Regions from separate parts of the Pseudomonas urmiensis genome, predicted to be linked through region 1. Evidence: predicted binding sites of a transcription regulator. Region 1 holds the regulator's gene; the other holds the start of a gene.
What was found. The regulator sigma-54, encoded in region 1, starts transcription at its own class of promoters, with help from an activator protein. The targets are predictions, from matches to a motif close to ANTGGCATNNANNTTGCTNT.
Positions count from the first base shown of each region.

Region 2: the regulator sigma-54 is predicted to act here: its motif matches at 1,722-1,741, upstream of HU737_RS04020 (flagellar basal body rod protein FlgF).

Region 1 covers NZ_JABWRE020000001.1:340,579-344,995, forward strand. The annotation lists gene HU737_RS01495 (HPr family phosphocarrier protein) at 5-277, opposite strand; gene rapZ (RNase adapter RapZ) at 298-1,152, opposite strand; gene ptsN (PTS IIA-like nitrogen regulatory protein PtsN) at 1,155-1,619, opposite strand; gene hpf (ribosome hibernation-promoting factor, HPF/YfiA family) at 1,632-1,940, opposite strand; gene HU737_RS01515 (RNA polymerase factor sigma-54) at 2,019-3,512, opposite strand; gene lptB (LPS export ABC transporter ATP-binding protein) at 3,698-4,417, opposite strand, start outside.
Region 2 covers NZ_JABWRE020000001.1:871,777-876,193, reverse strand. The annotation lists gene flgH (flagellar basal body L-ring protein FlgH) at 1-42, opposite strand, end outside; gene flgG (flagellar basal-body rod protein FlgG) at 90-875, opposite strand; gene HU737_RS04020 (flagellar basal body rod protein FlgF) at 924-1,664, opposite strand; gene HU737_RS04015 (hypothetical protein) at 1,846-2,031, opposite strand; gene flgE (flagellar hook protein FlgE) at 2,093-3,460, opposite strand; gene flgD (flagellar hook assembly protein FlgD) at 3,492-4,202, opposite strand; gene flgC (flagellar basal body rod protein FlgC) at 4,218-4,417, opposite strand, start outside.

The DNA.
Region 1 (4,417 bases):
CGTCTTACTCGCCTTCGTCGAAATAGTTGTTGATCAGCGCCACCAGCGCTTCAAGGGCATCGTGGTCCTGCTCGCCCTCGGTATGCAGGTGCACCTGGGTGCCTTTACCTGCGGCGAGCATCATCACGGCCATGATGCTTTTGCCATCGACCAGTTTGTCTGGCGCGCGGCCAACCCTCACCTGGCACGGGTAGCGCCCGGCCACGCCGACGAACTTTGCCGCCGCCCGGGCATGCAGCCCCAGCTTGTTGATGATGGTGATTTCGCGGGCGGGCATCGTTGGGTGGATCCTGTGGGCTAGAGGTCGCGGTGGCGGACCTGGACGTTTTTCAGGGTTTGCTGCAGCGACTGGCCGAGGCGTTCGGTCAGGTACACCGAGCGGTGATGACCACCCGTGCAGCCGATGGCGATAGTGACATAGGCGCGGTTGCTGGCGGCGAAGCGTGGCAGCCATTTGAGCAAGTAGCTGGAGATATCCTGGTACATCTCCTCGACATCGGGCTGTGCAGCCAAATAATCGATCACCGGCTGTTCAAGGCCGGAATGCTCACGCAGCTCTGGCTTCCAGTACGGGTTAGGCAGGCAGCGCACATCGAACACCAGGTCGGCATCAACCGGCATGCCCCGCTTGAAGCCGAAGGATTCAACCAAAAAAGCCGTGCCAGGCTCGGGTTGGTTGAGCAGGCGCAGCTTGATCGAGTCACGCAGCTGGTAAAGGTTGAGGTTGGTGGTGTCGATCTTCAGGTCGGCCAAGTCGGCGATCGGCCCGAGCAGTTCGCTTTCAACCCGGATCGCTTCAGCCAGGGAGCGATCGGCGTTGGTCAGCGGATGGCGTCTGCGCGTCTCGGAGAAGCGCTTGAGCAGCGTGTCTTCGTCGGCGTCCAGATACAGTACGTCGCATTGAATGTGCCGCGCGCGCGCCTCTTCGAGCAGCTCTGGGAAGCGCGACAGATGGCTGGGCAGGTTACGCGCGTCGATCGACACGGCAACCTTGGGTTGCATCAGTTCGGTGTTGATCAGCGCATTTTCCGCCAGCTGCGGCAGCAACCCGGCGGGGAGGTTGTCGATGCAGTAATAGCCGTTGTCTTCCAGCACGGCAAGGGCAGTGCTCTTGCCGGAACCGGAACGGCCGCTGACGATGATCAGGCGCATGTTCAGCTCCCGTTTTGTACGTCCAGGACGACCTGGTAGAGGGCCTCGTTGCTGTCAGCAGCACGCAGGCGCTTACGAACGTCCTCGCGATCGAGCATGCTGGCAATCTGGCGCAGCAGCTCAAGGTGGGCATCGGTGGCAGCTTCGGGTACCAGCAGGACGAACAGCAAGTCCACTGGCGCACCATCGATGGCATCGTAGTCGATAGGGGCATCCAGGTGCAGCAGCGCACTGACCGGCGCCGTGCAGCCTTCGAGGCGGCAGTGAGGAATGGCGATGCCATTGCCAAATCCGGTGGAGCCAAGCTTTTCGCGGGCGATAAGCTTCTCGAAGACGTCCTGCATCTCCAGCTCGGGGATTTGCTCGGCAATCACGTTGGCGACCTTTTCCAGGGCGCGCTTTTTACTGCCGCCCGGCACGTTCACGAGGGAACGGCCGGGGGTCAGGATGGTTTCAAGTCGGATCATGGATGAGGGGGATCAGCGGGCGGCTGCACCTTGCAGCAGGCTTTGCTGTTTTTCCTTATGTTTTTTCAATTGGCGGTCGAGCTTGTCAGCCAAAGCATCGATCGCTGCATACATGTCTTGGTGTTCGGCATTGGCAACCACTTCGCCGCCGGGAATCTGCAGGGTCGCTTCAATTTTCTGCTGAAGCTTTTCAACCTTCATGATCACCGTCACGTTGGTGATCTTGTCGAAGTGACCCTCCACGCGGGCGAGCTTTTCAAGCACATAGTCGCGAAGAGGTTGGGTAACTTCTACATGCTGTCCACTGATGTTGACTTGCATACAGCTTCTCCTTTGTTGCCCGTGCATAAAGAGGCAGGTATTGCACCTGCCACACAAACGCTGTGGCACATCCCGGGGCTACATCAGTCGCTTGCGTTCACTCGACGGTGCGATGCCGAGCGACTCGCGGTACTTGGCGACGGTGCGACGGGCTACCTGGATGCCTTGTGCCTCCAGTAAACCAGCGATCTTGCTGTCACTCAATGGCTTTTTCTGATTTTCCGCCGCAACCAATTTCTTGATGATCGCGCGGATCGCCGTAGACGAGCATTCGCCGCCTTCGGCGGTGCTCACGTGGCTTGAGAAAAAGTATTTCAGTTCGTAGATGCCACGCGGGGTGTGCATGTATTTCTGGGTGGTAACCCGGGAAATCGTCGACTCGTGCATGCCCACCGCTTCGGCGATGTCATGCAGAACCAACGGCTTCATCGCCTCGTCGCCATGGTCGAGGAAGCCACGCTGGTGCTCGACGATCTGCGTGGCCACCTTCATCAGGGTCTCGTTGCGGCTTTGCAGGCTCTTGATGAACCAGCGCGCTTCCTGCAGCTGATTGCGCATGAAGGTGTTGTCGGCGCTGGTGTCGGCGCGGCGCACGAAGCCTGCGTACTGCGGGTTGACCCGCAGGCGTGGGATGGCTTCCTGGTTCAGCTCGACCAGCCAGCGCTCGCTGTCCTTGCGCACGATCACGTCGGGCACCACGTACTCAGGTTCGCTGGATTCGATCTGCGAGCCTGGGCGTGGGTTGAGGGTCTGTACCAGTTCGATGACCTGGCGCAGCTCGTCTTCCTTGAGCTTCATGCGGCGCATCAGCTGGCTGTAGTCGCGGCTGCCGAGCAGGTCGATGAAGTCGGTGACCAGGCGCTGGGCCTCGGCCATCCACGGCGTGTTGCCGGGCAGTTGGCGCAGTTGCAGCAGCAGGCATTCGCCCAGGGTGCGCGCGGCGACGCCGGCTGGCTCGAACTGTTGGATGCGGTGCAGAACTGCCTCGACCTCATCGAGCTCGATATCCAGCTCCGGGTCGAACCCTGCGCAGATTTCCTCGAGGGTGTCTTCCAGGTAGCCCTGCTGGTTGATGCTGTCGATCAGGGTGACCGCGATCAGGCGGTCGGTGTCGGACATCGGCGCCAGGTTCAGTTGCCACAGCAGGTGGCTTTGCAGGCTTTCGCCAGCAGAGGTGCGGGTGGTGAAATCCCACTCGTCGTCATCGTTGCTGGGCAGGCTGCTGGCACTGGTCTGGTAGATATCTTCCCAGGCGGTGTCGACTGGTAATTCGTTGGGGATGCGCTCGCTCCATTCGCCGTCCTCGAGGTTCTCGGTGGAGACGGTGCTTTCCTGGAAACTGTTGTCCTGAGCTTCGGCAGCCGGCTTGCTCTCGGCGTTATCGGCCATCGGGTCGCTGTTGTCGAAGTCCTCGCCGTCTTCCTGACGTTCGAGCATCGGGTTGGATTCCAGCGCCTCCTGGATTTCCTGTTGAAGGTCCAGGGTGGAGAGCTGAAGCAGACGAATGGCCTGTTGCAACTGAGGGGTCATCGTCAGTTGCTGGCCCATTTTTAGGACGAGCGATGGTTTCATGGCTGGGGCTTAATACCTTGTTCGCCGGCGCGCATGCGCCATCCACTACACGAAGGGCGCCGCGGCGCCAATTTCAAGCAAGTTATATGCCTTAATTTGTAGCGTTTGCCTAGAGCACTGTAGCACTTAAGCCGGGCAGAGGCCGTTTTACTGGCCGTCTGACAGTGCTCAGGCAAGCCTGGGCATCAGAGTCGGAACTCGTGACCCAGGTAAACTTCCTTGACCAGATCGTTGGCCAGGATGGTCTCGGCATCGCCTTCGGCGATCAGCTGGCCATCGTTGACGATGTACGCGGTTTCACAGATATCCAAGGTCTCGCGGACGTTGTGGTCGGTGATCAGTACACCGATACCCTTGGCCTTGAGGTGGTGGATAATTTGCTTGATGTCGCCCACGGAAATCGGGTCGACACCAGCGAAGGGTTCATCGAGCAGGATGAACTTCGGCGCGGTCGCCAGGGCGCGGGCAATCTCGACCCGGCGACGTTCGCCACCGGAAAGGCTCATGCCGAGGTTGTCGCGGATGTGGCTGATGTGGAATTCCTGCAGCAGGCTTTCCAGCTCCTTGCGCCGGCCATCACGGTCGAGTTCCTTGCGGGTCTCGAGAATGGCCATGATGTTGTCGGCCACCGACAGCTTGCGGAAGATCGAGGCTTCCTGCGGCAGGTAGCCAATGCCGGCGCGTGCGCGACCGTGCATGGGCTGATGGCTGACGTCGTTGCTGTCGATCAGCACGCGGCCCTGGTCGGCCTGGACCAGGCCGACGATCATGTAGAAGCAAGTGGTCTTGCCGGCGCCGTTAGGCCCCAGCAGACCGACGATCTGGCCGCTGTCGATCGACAGGCTGACATCGCGAACCACCTGGCGGCCCTTGTAGCTCTTGGCCAGGTGCTGGGCTTTGAGGGT
Region 2 (4,417 bases), 530 kb from region 1:
CACCGCCCCCCCCAGGGCGAATACGGACAACAGACGATTCATGACGCTTACCTCACGGTGGAACAGACGCTGCGACAGCGACCTTAGGGTTAGAGCTGCTGGGTAACGAACGACAGCATCTGATCAGCGGTGGAAATGACCTTGGAGTTCATCTCGTAGGCACGCTGGGTGGTGATCATGTTGACCAGCTCTTCCACGGTGCTGACGTTGGAGTTCTCCAGGGTCTGCTGCAGGGTGGTGCCGAAGCCGTTCAGGCCTGGGGTACCGACCTGCGGCGCGCCACTGGCGGCGGTCTCCAGGAACAGGTTGTTACCAATCGCCTGCAAGCCGGCCGGGTTGATGAAGTCGGCGGTCTGCAGGTTGCCGATGATCTGCGCGGCCGGGTTGCCGGCGGTGGTGATCGACACAGTGCCGTCCTGGCCGACGGTGAAGGTCTGGGCATCGTTGGGCACGACAATCGCAGGCTCCAGGGCGAAGCCATCGGCGTTGACGATCTGGCCGTCGGAGTTCAGGTGGAAGGTACCGTCACGGGTGTACGAAACCGTGCCATCCGGCTGCAGGATCTGGAAGAAACCGCGACCGTTGACTGCCATGTCCAGCGGGTTCTCGGTGGTCTGCAGGCTGCCGGTCTGGAAGTTCTTCTGGGTGCCGACGATGCGCACACCGGTACCGACCTGCAGACCCGACGGCAGCTCGCTGTCCTGGGTCGACTGGGCACCTGGCTGGCGCTTGGTCTGGTACAGCAGGTCCTGGAACTCGGCGCGATCACGTTTGAAGCCGGTGGTCGAGACGTTGGCCAGGTTGTTGGAGATGACCGTGAGGTTGGTGTCCTGGGCGGACAGGCCGGTTTTAGCGACCCAAAGAGCCGGAAGCATTTAGTGTTCTCCTCGTGCGCCTGTTTTACGGCACCCGTTCAAATGTGGTTAGCCGATTTGCAAAACACGCGCCATGGCTTCATCGCCTTCCTTGGCCGTGTTCATCATCTTGACGTGCAGCTCGAACTGACGGGACAGCGCCAGCACCGAGGTCATTTCCTCGACGGCGTTGACGTTGCTCGACTCCAGGAAGCCCGACACAACCTTGACGTTGTTGTCGACATCGGCTGGCTGGCCATTGGTGGTGTGGATCATTCCGTCCAGACCCTTGGTCAGGCCCTTGGTGTCCGGATTGACCAGTTTGATCCGGTCGACCTCGGCCATCACCCGCGGGTCTTCACCCATGGCACGGACACTGATGGTGCCGTCTTCGCCGACCTCAACTTTCTGCTCTGGCGGAATGGCGATCGGGCCGCCGTTGCCGATTACCGGCATGCCGTTGCCGGCACGCAGCACGCCAAGTGCGTCGATGTTCAGGCTGCCAGTGCGCACATAAGCTTCGCTGCCATCTGGCGCCTGGACCGCGATAAATCCGTCACCGCTGACAGCGACATCCAACTCACGGCCGGTTTCGACCATGGCACCAGCACTGAAATCAGTGGCTGGACGCTCGCTCATGGCAAAGGCGCGCGCCGGAAAGCTGTCACCGAACACCGGCATCGAACGCGCCTGCTCCAGGTCACGCTGGAAGCCGTTGGTGGAAATGTTCGCCAGGTTGTTGGCATGGGCCTTCTGCGCCAGCGCGTTCTGGCTGGCGCCGGTCATGGCCACGTAAAGCATCTTGTCCACAGTCATCCTCCGCTGCACTGGCGATTACTTGCCGCTCGCCGTTGCTGTACAGGCAATAAAGCAAGTTCCGAACCAACTTTTCAAAAGCATTAAAAAGCCCGTAAATACGGGCCTTTGCGGTACATCAGGGAAAGGTCGACGCCGGATATCCGGCGCCTGCTTGCCGATGACGGCAAACCGATTACATGTCGCGGCAACCGCCGTTGTTGAACGGGCCGGCAAATTTCTTCCACCCCTCCCCTGGCGACCATTGGGAGCAGACCAAACGACCATCGACCTGGCTTTCCCAGCGCCACCAGGGCGCAGTGGCCGCCTGGGCCTGGAGCAGGAAGAAGGCGGCGGCGCAGGTGATGATCAGTTTTTTCATGGACTATTCCGTACGCTGGGGAAGTGGGGCTGCACAGCAACCCCAACCCCCAAGACAACCATCAGGTCATCTGAATGATGGTCTGCATGATGGTGCTTTCAGTGGAGATGGTCTTGGCGTTGGCCTGGTAGTTGCTCTGCGCCTTGATCAGCTCGACCAGCTCTTGGGTCAGGTTGACGTTGGAGGCTTCCAGCGAGTTGGATTCAACGCTACCCAAGGTGCCGGTCTTCGGCGCATCGATGCCCGGGATACCCGAGGAGAAGGTCTCGGTCCAGCGCGTACCACCAACCTGCTGCAGACCCTGCTCGTTGGCGAAACTGGCAATCGCTACCTGGCCAATGGCGCGAGATTGCTGGTTGCTGAAGCTTGCGAACATCACACCCGTGGAGTCGATGCTCAAGCTCGACAGGATACCGGTGGCATAACCATCCTGGGATTGCGACATACGCGCAGTCTCAGTGTTGTAGGAGGTGGTGCTGTTCATCGACAGACGCATGCCTGCGGCATTGCCTTCAGCACCATTGGCCGCCCAGTTACCCGAGGCATCTTTGGCCGCTGGCACCCAGCCAGTCATGGTGAAGACATTGTTGGTAACGCTGAACGAGGCGCCAGCTGGGTGACCGGTGTTATCTGCGCTCATGGAGCTTACCGAACCGTCGCTGTTGAAGCTGATGGTGCCAGTCAGCGGGACCTCACTGCTTGGGTCGAACGGGTTGCGCCCATCGACCAGGGTGTACATGGTCCACTCGTTGGTACCGGTCTTACGATAGAACTGCTCCATCGTGTGCTCGTTACCCTGGCTGTCGTAGACCTTGGTCGGGAACGACTTGGTATAGGTGGTTTCATCCGACGGGTCGAAGACCTTGTTGGGCACCAGCACCGGCGGCGTGGAGTTGTTGCCGTCATCGACCATCAGCGGAATGGAATCAGCCGAGGAGTTGAGGTTGATGCCTTGGTCGATCAGGGTAGTGGACTTCGGCGCCAGCGCCGAGGTGTCGATCTTCAGGTCGCTCAACACGCCCTTCTGGATCTTGCCGCTCGAGTCGGCGGCGTAGCCTTGCAGGCGCAGGCCGTCCGAGGTGACCACGAAGTTGTCCTTATTGGTCTGGAAGGCGCCAGCACGGGTATACACCCGCGAGCCGTTGTCGGAAAGAACGAAGAAGCCCTGGCCCTGGATACCCATGTCCAACACGTTGCCGGTGTTGTTGATGTCGCCCTGGGAGAACTGCTGGGACACCGCAGCCAGACGCACGCCGTTACCGATCTGGTTCTTGCCCACGCCCAGGCGGTTGGCGCCAGCGTAGACGTCGGCGAACTCGGCGCGCGAGGATTTGAAGCCGGTGGTGTTGACGTTGGCAATGTTGTTGCCGGTAACGTCCAGTTGCTTGTTGGCCGCGTACAGACCGCTAAGACCGATATTGAAAGACATATAGCTACTCCTTTTGCCGTTCTAGTCGGCCTTAAATCCCGATGGTTTGGACGTCGGACAGGGAAACTTTCCCCACCCCTGCAAGGTTGAGCACCATCTCGCCATTGGCACTGAAGCTGACGCTGGTTACCTTGGCCGGCAGCAGGGTGTTCATCTGCACCGACTGGCCTTCCACGGTGGTGGAGGCAGTGAAGGTATAGGTACCCGGATCGACCTTCTCGCCCTTGTCGTTGGTGCCATCCCAGATGAAGTCGGCATAACCGGCTTTCTGCTCGCCCAACTCGATGGTCTTGACGGTGTTGCCGTCCTTGTCCTTGATGGTGATCTTCGCTTCGCTGATGGCCTGCGGCACAACGAACTGGGCATTGAAGCTCTCAGCCGTGTCGACCACCGCCTTGTCGTTCTGCACGATCACCGAGCGACCGACCAGCGAAGATGCCTGCAGGGCCTGGGACGAGCCCAGCGAGTTGGTAATGGTATTGACCGACTCGTTCAACGAGGTGATGCCTTCCAGGCTGCTGAACTGCGCCAGCTGGGCAACGAACTCGCCGTTTTCCTGTGGGTCCAGCGGGTTCTGGTGCTGCATCTGGGTAACCAGCAGCTGCAGGAACGCATCCTTGCCCAAGCTATCGGTACCGGTCTTGGACGCCGTATCGGTCGTGGTCTTTTTAGTGCCGGTGCTGACGCCCGATGCCGAGATCACATCGTTGAGGTTCACACCGTTTGAAGTATCGATTGCCATGGTCCGGATTCCTTATCACTGACCCAGGGTCAGTACTTTCTGCATCATGGTCTTGGCAGTGTTCATCAGCTCGGCGTTGGTCTGGAACGAACGGTTGGCGGAGATCATGTCAGCCATCTCTTCAACCACGTTGACGTTCGGGTAGTAGACGTAGCCGTCCTTGTTCGCCGCCGGATGATTCGGCTCGTAGCGCGCTTCAAGGTTGCTCTGATCTT